2 regions of the Staphylococcus ureilyticus genome follow, and region 1 is predicted to be linked to the other one. Evidence: a T-box and tRNA genes for the amino acid it is inferred to sense, from the RefSeq annotation. Region 1 holds a T-box; the other holds one or more tRNA genes.

The links. The T-box of region 1 lies ahead of serS (serine--tRNA ligase). A T-box ahead of a tRNA ligase gene usually reads a tRNA of that ligase, here a tRNA-Ser.
Region 2: it has a tRNA-Ser gene. The T-box ahead of serS (serine--tRNA ligase) is inferred to sense a tRNA for this amino acid. The anticodon was not compared.

The regions. Positions count from the first base shown of each region.
Region 1 covers NZ_CP094825.1:9,774-15,596, forward strand. Annotated here, with positions in the region: partial or broken gene MUA21_RS00035 (IS5/IS1182 family transposase) at 1-81, shown strand, start outside; partial or broken gene MUA21_RS00040 (NAD(P)H-hydrate dehydratase) at 201-1,013, opposite strand; gene hutH (histidine ammonia-lyase) at 1,391-2,893, shown strand; T-box leader at 2,990-3,180, shown strand; gene serS (serine--tRNA ligase) at 3,246-4,535, shown strand; gene MUA21_RS00055 (AzlC family ABC transporter permease) at 4,986-5,681, shown strand; gene MUA21_RS00060 (AzlD domain-containing protein) at 5,678-5,823, shown strand, end outside.
Region 2 covers NZ_CP094825.1:1,575,389-1,581,211, forward strand. Annotated here, with positions in the region: gene yidD (membrane protein insertion efficiency factor YidD) at 1-120, shown strand, start outside; gene menC (o-succinylbenzoate synthase) at 117-1,121, opposite strand; gene menE (o-succinylbenzoate--CoA ligase) at 1,134-2,522, opposite strand; gene MUA21_RS07705 (hypothetical protein) at 2,893-3,063, shown strand; tRNA gene MUA21_RS07710 (tRNA-Ser) at 3,326-3,414, opposite strand; tRNA gene MUA21_RS07715 (tRNA-Glu) at 3,461-3,532, opposite strand; tRNA gene MUA21_RS07720 (tRNA-Asn) at 3,534-3,608, opposite strand; tRNA gene MUA21_RS07725 (tRNA-Gly) at 3,619-3,692, opposite strand; tRNA gene MUA21_RS07730 (tRNA-His) at 3,706-3,781, opposite strand; tRNA gene MUA21_RS07735 (tRNA-Phe) at 3,793-3,865, opposite strand; tRNA gene MUA21_RS07740 (tRNA-Asp) at 3,884-3,959, opposite strand; tRNA gene MUA21_RS07745 (tRNA-Met) at 3,971-4,044, opposite strand; gene MUA21_RS07750 (alpha/beta hydrolase) at 4,445-5,002, opposite strand; gene hemY (protoporphyrinogen oxidase) at 5,145-5,823, opposite strand, start outside.

The sequences.
Region 1 (5,823 bases):
TGTGAATGAAATCGTTGAAACAATCCCTGAAAATGTATTCGATGCATTTAAACATCACGTGGTGCAACATCATATCATCCCAGTTGAAAAAGGCAATTTCTATATGATTTCAATAGAAATTGCCTTTTCATTTGTCTAAGCATTTTATGTCTCAGATACATTTTATTTTGGTTTTAAAAATTTTTATCACCGATGTTGATTTAACTTTCCAATGCTTTCATAGCATATGGGATTTCACTAATTAAATGGGAAGGTGGGACTACATACATTTTGTTTGATAGTTCTTCACCGATATAACTATGTGTATAAGTGGCACTCGTAACCGCTTCTTTCGTGTCGTCGAATTGACCTACAAAACTTGTAATCATACCAGCAAGTGTATCCCCCATGCCACCTGTTGCCATCGCAGGCGTGCCGATTGGCAGTTTGTAATCCTCATCTTTGAAATAGATTTCAGTGCCATGCATTTTTAATACAATTGTTGCCCCAATTCTATCAGCAGCTTCGCGATTACGTTCATATGTTTGTTCTTCTATTGCGATCCCACTTAAGCGTTCCTACTCTTTTTGATGTGGTGTGAAAATAACATTGCAAGTTGGAATATCTGGTTTTAATTTACTAAATATAGTAATAGCATCTCCATCCACTATAAGCGTTTGATGTGGTTGAATGTTTTGTAATAAGAACGTGATAGCATTATTTCCTTTGAAATCACATCCTAATCCAGGACCAATTAAGATACAATCTGTATTTTCAATCATTTTAGTGAGCATTTTAGTATCGTTGATATCAATCACCATTGCTTCAGGACAACGTGAGTGTAGCGCTGCATGATTTGTTGGGTGTGTAGCTACTGTAATTAAGCCACTACCACTATAGACACAAGCGCGTGCAGCAAGCATGATTGCCCCACCTAGATTCGCATTTCCTCCAATTAAAAGAATTTTGCCATAATCACCTTTATGCGTTTCATCTTTACGTTTTGGAATGCTTACTGATGAAATTGTTTCCAACATTGAAACCCCCTTTAATTCTATTAGTTATTTCAACTTTTAATTTGTATATTTGATCATTATATTGTTGATTTGTAATTTTGTGCTTTCTGAGAAAAATTGTGTGTTTATAAGCATTATGAAAGCTTTTCTCTGTTGCTATTTTTAATTTATTTTTTAAATACAATAGAAAATATTATACCTGGTTTGCATTTTAGTCAATAGGTAAAAGCATTAAGAATTTGTTTATTTTTAGAAATAATAAATTTGCCATCTTTATCTTGGTAAAATACTAATTTAATACCATGTTACGGATATGGATGAACCTATTGTTCTTAAAAATATGGAAGCGTATACTCTAATTAATTGAAAATCATCAGAAGTAAGGAGATGGGGAAATGACATTACAGCTTAATGGTGAAAATTTAACAATAAATGCAATTAAAGATTTTTTATATCAAAGTGATGATGTAAAAGTAACAGAGGATGCTTATGAACGTGTAAAACAGAGCCGTGTAACAGTAGAAAAGATTATAGATGATAAAGAAACAATTTATGGTATAACGACTGGATTTGGTTTATTCAGTGATGTACGTATTGATGAGGGAGAATACAATCAATTACAAGTCAATTTAATTCGTTCACATGCATGTGGTATCGGAAAACCTTTTTCACAAGATGTCGCGTTAGTGATGATGGTTTTACGTCTAAATACATTGTTAAAAGGTCATTCTGGTGTGACAATCGATTTAGTAGATCAAATCATATATTTTATTAACAACAGAATTATTCCAGTTATTCCACAACAAGGGTCTCTTGGTGCATCGGGTGACTTAGCACCACTTTCACATTTAGCTTTGGCGTTGATTGGAGAAAGTAATGTCTATTATAAAGGTGAAGAAGAAGACAGTCGGTATGCCTTAAATTTATTAAATCGTGAACCTTTGAGATTACAGGCTAAAGAAGGTCTAGCTTTAATTAATGGTACGCAAGCTATGACTGCACAAGGTGTAATTAATTATATAGAAGCGGAAGATATTGGTTACCAAGCAGAGTGGATTGCTGCATTAACACATCAAGCTTTAAATGGCATTACGGATGCATATCATGAAAAAGTGCATCGCGCTCGAAATTTTCCAGAACAGATAGATGTTGCTTCACGCATGTTAGACTGGCTCGAAGGTTCTAAATTAACAACGACACAAGGAGAAATTCGCGTTCAAGATGCTTATACATTACGCTGTATTCCACAAATACATGGCGCAAGCTTCCAGGTGTTTAATTATGTAAAAGAAAAACTTGAATTTGAAATGAATGCGGCGAACGACAATCCATTAATATTTGATGAAGGTGATGAAACATTGGTTATTTCTGGAGGGAATTTCCATGGCCAACCGATTGCATTTGCGTTAGATTTCTTAAAGTTAGGGGTAAGTGAATTAGCTAATGTTTCGGAAAGACGTCTAGAGAGATTAGTAAATCCACAATTAAACAATGGTTTGCCAGCATTTTTAAGCCCTCAACCGGGTTTACAGAGTGGCGCGATGATTATGCAATATGCAGCTGCAAGTCTTGTTTCGGAAAATAAAACACTCGCACACCCTGCTAGTGTGGATTCTATTCCATCATCAGCTAATCAAGAAGACCATGTTTCTATGGGGACAATTGCTTCACGCCATGGCTACCAAATGATTGAAAATGCACGTCGTGTGTTAGCAATAGAAGCAATTATCGCACTTCAAGCAGTAGAATATAAAGATGTCGAAAAATTATCACCTAAAACTTATGAAAAATATCAAGCTTTACGAAAAGTTGTACCATCTATCACTGAAGATCGCCAATTTCATAAAGATATAGAAGCTGTTTCACAGTATTTATTAGATCAAGCTTATACTAATTAAGTTGAGTGAATTTTTAATGAACATTCAGCGATAGCATATTCTTGGCCTTGAAAAGTAATAGGTTATTTGCTATATTAAAATCAAGTAAATAAAGCTATTGTTCGTAGGATAAGTAGTGTTGCACTTCTGGTTTCAGAGAGCTTGTGGTTAGTGAGAACAAGTAATCAGGGTCAATGTGAATCTACCTACTATATGAGAACAATCGGGTTTAACCGTTATTTTGGTGAAAGTGCAGTCTCTTTTGACTGTTAAATAGGGTGGCAACGCGTAAAGACCACGTCCCTTGTACAGGGATGTGGTCTTTTTTGTGTTCTATTCTTAAAAAATAGAAATTGAAAGGATGGAAAGTGACATGTTAGACATTAAACTATTTCGTAATGACCCAGAGTTTTTAAAAGACAAAGTTGCAAAACGTGGTATGGATACAAAAGTAGTAGATGATGTATTATCACTTGATGACAAACGCCGTGAATTAATTCGTAAAGCTGAGGAAATGAAAGCTGAACGTAACAAAGTAAGCGGTGAAATTGCTGAAAAAAAACGCAATAAAGAAAATGCAGATGATGTAATCACAGAAATGAGAAAATTAGGTGATGACATCAAATTGTTAGACAATGATTTAAATGATGTGGATAAAGAATTAGAAGACTTATTATCTCGCATTCCAAATACAATTCATGATGATGTACCTGAAGGCGATTCTGATGAAGATAATGTCGAATTAAAGCGTTGGGGCACACAAAGGGAATTTGATTTTGATGAAAAAGCACATTGGGATCTAGTAGAGTCATTGCAAATGGCTAATTTTGAACGAGGCGCAAAAGTCGCAGGAGCAAGATTCGTGTTCTTAACTGGCGAAGGTGCACAGTTGGAAAGAGCATTAATGAATTATATGGTTACAAAACATACGACACAACATGGTTACACAGAAATGATGGTACCACAATTAGTAAATGCTGATTCAATGTATGGTACTGGCCAATTACCAAAATTTGAAGAAGATTTATTCAAAATTGAAAAAGAAGGATTATATACAATTCCAACAGCAGAAGTACCATTAACAAATTATTATCGCAATGAAATTATTGGTCCGGATGTCTTACCTGCTAAATTTACTGCGCAATCAGCGTGTTATCGTAGTGAAGCGGGCTCAGCTGGTAGAGATACAAGAGGATTAATCCGGTTACATCAATTCGATAAAGTAGAGATGGTACGTTTTGAAAAACCAGAAGATTCTTGGCAAGCGTTAGAGGAAATGACAGAACATGCAGAAGCAATTTTAGAAGAGTTAGGCTTACCGTATCGTAGAGTTATTTTATGTACAGGTGACATAGGCTTTGGCTCAAGCAAAACGTATGACTTAGAAGTATGGTTACCAAGCTATAATGAGTACAAAGAAATCAGCTCTTGTTCAAATATTACTGATTTCCAAGCACGTCGTTCTAATATTCGTTTTAAACGTGAGAAAACAGCAAAACCAGAATTAGTGCACACATTGAATGGAAGTGGTTTAGCAGTAGGTCGTACATTTGCTGCAATCGTAGAAAACTATCAAAATGAAGATGGTTCAGTCACTATTCCAGATGCGTTAGTACCATATATGGGTGGTAAAACAGTGATACACCCAGTTAAAGAAAAATAGAAATCGTTTAAATGAATTCATCAGCGATATTTGAGAAAGTTTAAATATTAAACTTTCAAAATAGTGGTTACAAGTTAATACTGAAGTGCAAGTAGAGGTTGAGATAAATGAATGTCTCAACCTCTCATTTTATATGAATAATGAATTATAAGGCTTTTGATTTATTAAATGGCTTAATATTTTTAAAGAAAAGAAAGGGTAGGGGAGGTGTTAAATATCCCAGTTTTCAGTTTTTTAAATTTGTAAAATGACTTATTTTATTCAAATGATAAGGGGTGAGTCTAAAATAATAACACAATATTCCGAAATCTAAAATGCTGGTTTAACGGGATTTTTAGACATCGGTAAGTCTTAGGTCATACATACATAAGTCTAAAGATGTTGGATATGTCTTTTGCTTTGTATTAAACTAGTTCTATTATTTTTATAAAATGTTTGGGAGGTGGCATGATGACAACACATCTAACTTTTAAGCAAGGTGTAAAAGAATGTGTACCGACTTTGTTAGGTTATGCTGGTGTTGGTCTTTCCTTTGGTATTGTTGCAGTGGCTTCGGGTTTCAATTTAATTGAAATTATTTTATTATGTTTACTTATTTATGCAGGCGCAGCACAATTCATTATTTGTGCATTAGTCATTGCTGGAACTCCAATTTCTGCAATTGCCTTAACGACATTTATTGTGAATTCTAGGATGTTTTTATTAAGTATGACCTTAGCACCAAGTTATAAAGGATATGGGTTTTGGAATCGTATAGCCATATCTTCTCTGATTACAGATGAAACATTTGGTGTCGCTATTACACCACATCTAAAAGGTGAAAAAATCAATGATCGTTGGCTACATGGATTAAATATCACTGCATATTTATTTTGGACATTTGCTAGTGTTGTTGGTGCTATTTTTGGTAAATACATAACGAATCCCGATGCATTTGGGTTAGATTTTGCTATTACTGCAATGTTTATATTCCTAGCTGTTTCACAATTCGATGCTATTAAGCAGTCACAAGTTAAAACATATTTAGTATTAATTGTTTGTGTAATTTTGTTAATGCTTATTTTAAGTTTCTTTATGCCTTCATACGTAGCAATCATCATAGCGTCGACAATTACTGCGGGATTAGGGGTGGTGATCGATAAATGACAACGACATTACATATGTTATTAATTATTGTTTTATGCGGTGTGGTAACGTGGTTGACACGTATTATACCGTTTATATTAATTACAAAAATCAAACTATCTGAGACAGTCGTAAAGTGGCTCTCTTTCATTCCCATTACATT
Region 2 (5,823 bases), 1.1 Mb from region 1:
GTTTTTGGCCCCTTTAAAGGTACTTGGTTAGGTGTTAAACGTATTTCAAAATGTCATCCACTCCACAAAGGTGGATTTGATCCAGTACCTTTAAAAAAAGATAAAAAGCATAAACATTAATCAATCTGCATTAAATTATCTTTGTTTACTAAAGGAGGTTCAAAATAAATTGAACCTCTTTTTAATATGCCTGAATGTGCTACAATATCATTTTCAAAATAATAACCTTGTGGTGTAATATCACTTGGATAAGTTGTATATCTTGCTAATAAAGCAGTAAAATAACGACTTAAACCATATTCATACATACCGCCAATGACATATTTCACATCTTTTTGTTCTAATATTTCAATGATTTCCATGACTTTATCAATACCACCGAGTCTAAATGGTTTTAATATGACAACATCGATTTTATAATTTTCAATATAATATAAAATTGTTTTCAAAGATACTGCTTTCTCATCAATAGCTATAGGTGGTAATTCCGTATCTTTAAAATGATTTACTTTTTCTATATCTTTAAAAGGCTCTTCTAAATAAAGAATTTCACTGCTTGAAAGTAACATGATTTTCTCAACTTCGTTATCTCTAACAGATTCATTGGCATCAATGACAATTTGAGGTTTAAATAGCAATCTCTGCAATCGCTTAACATCTTCTAAAATCGTTTCCGACCATTTTATTTTTATGCGTTGTGGTTGTGTGACTTTTAAGTCCTTAATTTGTTTATCCGTTAGGCCGCTAACCGTGGCACCATAAGGCACATTAAACGTCTCTAATTGGAAAAAAATTTGATAACAGGCCATCACAATCATACTTCGTGTAGCTGGATATTTTTCCAAACATTGAAGCGCGTTTTGAACTTCCGAAAAGCATTCAAACTCAATATTTTTAAAAGATTCAAACCACTTTATTGTTTGGTCATAAACTACTTCTATCGTTTCATCATCATACCAGTCTGTTTCAAAAGCGTTACACTCTCCAAAATAATGTTCCTGCTTATCCGTAATAAATTCAATAATAAGTGCTTTACGCTTGTCCAATTTCACCTTAGGAGTAATAATTGAATGTTTAAAATCATTATTACAAATATAAAGTTTCATTTCGCTCAGTTTCATAAATTTTCACGCCTAATTTTTTAAATGTTTTCGTTGTAGTTTACCAGTTGATGTATAAGGTAATTCTGTTACTTGTTTAAAATATTTTGGGATTTTATATTTCGCTATATGTGATTTAAAATGTTCGATTAATGTTTCATTGGATAATTTTGTTTTTGAAACATAATATAAATAAGGTACTTCCCCCCACGTGCTGTCATGCTCTCCGATACACATTGCATCAGTAATTGATTCGTGTAGTTTTGCTACAGATTCTAATTGATATGGATATATATTTTCGCCACCGCTAATGATCAAATCTTTACGTCTGTCATAAATCATTACATATCCATCGTCATCTATTTCAGCAATATCTCCCGTTTTAAAATAACCATTTTCAAACGTATCTATTAAATCTTCAGGATATAGGTATCCATTCATAACATTGTCACCTTTGATAAGTAGTTCTCCATGTCCTAGGTTATTCGGTTCTTTTATTTTCACAAAAACATTTTCACTTGGTTTTCCGACGGTATCATAACGCTCAGCTAAAATACTTGGCGATGCTGTTAAAAATTGGGAACATGTTTCAGTCATTCCGAATGAATTGTAAATCGGCAATCCTAATTTCAAAGCATTTTCAATCAATGTACTAGAAAGCTTAGCCCCGCCTAACAATATCTTTTGAATATTATACGGTTGAGTCAACCCTTCATCCATTAACCATTTTAAAGTTTGAGGAACCAATGATACATGCGTTGGTAATTCTTTTTCTATTATTTCAAGCATCCTATGTGAATTAAACTTCGCTGCAATACGTACTGTAAAACCTTGAATCAGCGCTCTTATTATGACACTTAATCCAGAAATATGATAAATAGGCAATACAGATAACCATTTTGTGTCTTGATTAAACCCTAGACTTTGTTTACAACCCAGTGCACTTGCATAATGATTGCCAAATGTTTGAGGAACAGCTTTTTGTGGTCCTGTTGTTCCAGAAGTAAACATAATAGAAGCAATTTGATCCATATTGAATATAGCTTCATAAGTATTATTAGAAACTTCACGTTTCAATACATCAAAATCAATTATGACTATATCTTGTAACGTTAAATTGGTAGTAGTAATTACTGTATCAGTTTCAATAGAATGCAACTGGTTTTGTATTTCTTCTTTGGTTAAACGCGTGTTTAACATCACGATTTCAACACCTGCTAGCCACAACGCATTAATCAAAGTAATAGATTCAATATGATTTTCTATATATATTCCTATACGCTTTTTCTTCAACTGTTTTATTTGATAAGCTAAACGGCTTGCTTCGTAATACATTGAAGCAAACGTGATTTTATTAAGACCATCATCAATAAATACTTTATTTCCATTTTGTTTTGCTTGCGTTTTCAACCAAAATTCCAATCTGTCATTCCTCCATCTCAAAGACTATTATAACGTTTTTACTTTGATTTAACAGTGTTGGTGCATTTTATTAGTTTCTATTACCGTAAATACATATTTATACTATTTGTTTACATTTCTTTTGTAAAATAGTCGAAATTTAAGTTGTATGCGATGAATTTTGGTGATATGATAATAAAAATGACTTCGTTTCAACTAATTATAAACACATAAACAAAACATGATCTGTAAAAGGACTCTTCATTATCATAATAGATTATTAAGGCATCAGAGATTCGAATCCCACACTCTTCGTTTACTTACACCATATTAGATAAGAAGAAAGATAAACGTTTTTATTTATATATATGATGAAGGAGATCACAATAAAATGAAATTTATTAAATACGAAATTGAGCAAGGCTTGTACTACGACCTCATAACGATATATGCAAAAACTAACAAAAATACTCCGTTCCATTTCACTTTTTCAGAAAGCCATACTCTAAAAGAAATAAGAGATAAATTAGAAGATATTGCAATTAAAATTGACAAACAATAATATTTGTTTAACGCAATCATCAAATAACGAAAAATCGTTACACTTATAATAAATAGAACGATGTCCTAAGATGGCTCATAATCCCTTAATCACAAAACCAAATATTAGAAATTAAGAGCAGTTTGTTCCCTAAGTTATTGTATAAGAATAACTTAGAAAACATCAAAATTCATTTATAGTATCCAACAAAGTTATCGATAAATATAAAACCCGTTATATCAACGTTTTAAATAACGATGTATAACGGGTTTTATAGAATTAACGGAGAGTGAGGGATTCGAACCCTCGAGACGCTTGTGGCGCCTACACACTTTCCAGGCGTGCTCCTTCGGCCAACTCGGACAACTCTCCAATATAGAATTAAAAAAACAGAAGCGATATTTCACTTCTGTTTGTATGACCCCGACGGGACTCGAACCCGTGTTACCGCCGTGAAAGGGCGGTGTCTTAACCGCTTGACCACGGGGCCATGGCTCCACAGGTAGGACTCGAACCTACGACCGATCGGTTAACAGCCGATAGCTCTACCACTGAGCTACTGTGGATTAATTTGAATGGAGCGGGTGATGGGAATCGAACCCACAACATCAGCTTGGAAGGCTGAGGTTTTGCCATTAAACTACACCCGCTTGACAACGATTATGGGGCGGTTGATGGGAATCGAACCCACGAATGTCGGAACCACAATCCGATGCGTTAACCACTTCGCCACAACCGCCAAAAATAAAATGGTTCAGGACAGAGTCGAACTGCCGACACATGGAGCTTCAATCCATTGCTCTACCAACTGAGCTACTGAACCTTAATGGTAAATCAATAATGGCGGTCTCGACGGGAATCGAACCCGCGATCTCCTGCGTGACAGGCAGGCGTGTTAACCGCTACACTACGAGACCAAACTATGTAATTGCGGGAGGCGGATTCGAACCACCGACCTTCGGGTTATGAGCCCGACGAGCTACCGAACTGCTCCATCCCGCGTTAATATTATTAATGACGCCTACCTATTAAATATACCATAATGTCATGACAAAATCAACATTATTTTAAAATTAATTTACAAATAATTAATTTATAATTAAAAATTAAATGTCATAATGAGTGGTTAAGCTCCCCCTCATTTCTGAATACTTATTTAGTATATAAACTTTTATAGCTTTCGTCAATGCTTTCATTAAAGTATTTTGTGTAAAAAAGGAATATAACTATAATATTATAATTTTAGTTAAGAAATGACACATATTTGTTTATTTTTATAGCTTACCCATATTTACTTAAAATATAAGTAAGCTATAAAGACTGTTCATTTTATAATTGAAATATAAAACTTATTTCCCCGTATTGTGCTGTATAATTATAGACCGTCGTAGGTTTATTCAATCTATTTACTCATGATACCCATCATTTTACTTTGTAAATTTGTAAATGTCGTGAAACCATCATCTTCCATGAAGTGTCCTCCAAAATCAGTAATTTTACATTTGCCATTCAATTCATCCATTAAACGCTTTGTTTCTTTGTAAGAAACATGTTTATCGTCTTTTGCACACAAACCATAAAATTCATTCACTTTTTCTTTAACTTTATCATAGTTAATGATTTTATCATCTAATTTCAACGACTCATCAATCTCTTGTGCATCCTCTTTGAAACCTGAGATACTGAATAAACCTTCAATATTGTTTATGTTTTTATTTTGAATAAATTCAAGTGAAGCAATTGTACCAAAACCATGAGTTACAAAATAGGTATCCTGTTTACGTATATGGATCTGTTCATTCATAACATTGAGCCATTTACGTATATCACTATTTTGTTCTTTCGGAATGTTAAAAAGTGTAACTACGTAACCTTCTAATGTAAGATTATTTGCTAACCATTCATACCAATGATTCTTTGAATCACCTAATTTTGAATGTACTATTACTATATCTGTCATAAATCAATCCCCCATTTACAAATATTACTTTTAAAGTATCTCATATATTTCACCGGTATTGTAAGTTTCAACTTAGTAAAAAAAGCCAATTCTACAATAATTAAAAATTAACAAAGTAGAAAATGACTTTTTTATTATTTATTTAGATTTCATCTAAAATCTCTTCAACCGCTTCTTTTCCTTGCTTTATGCAATCAGGTAACCCAACAGCCTCAAATGACGCACCAGTAATACGTAATCTAGGATAATTATGTCTTATATGCGATTGTATCAATTTAATTTGTTCAATATGTCCTACTTGATATTGAGGCATACTTTTAGGTAAACGATTTACAATACTAAAATCAGGCGAACCTTTAAAGGTCATCATTTTACTCAAATCATTTTTCACGATTTTCACGAGTTCTTCATCTGTATGATCGTCAACTACCGTATCACCTGGTTTACCAACATAAGCTCTAATTAACACTTTACCTTCAGGTGTTGTAAATGGCCATTTCTTACTTGTCCAAGTACAAGCCGTGATATTCGTATCGCTTGTACGAGCAATAACGAATCCTGTGCCATCATAATTGTTGATGATATTTGCCTCGTCAAATGCAAGTACGACTGTTGCTACTGTTGTAGAATCCATGTTTTTAAAATAATCAAAAGCAGGATCATTACCAAACCATTGTAAGAAATTTTGATGTGGCGTTGTAACTAAGACACTATCATAGATGCGCTTCTCATTGACTGTTTTAATTTCATATTTTTTCTGTGACGCTGTAATATCTTTAACAGCAGTTTGATATTTAATATTAACACCTTTTGCTACCAAA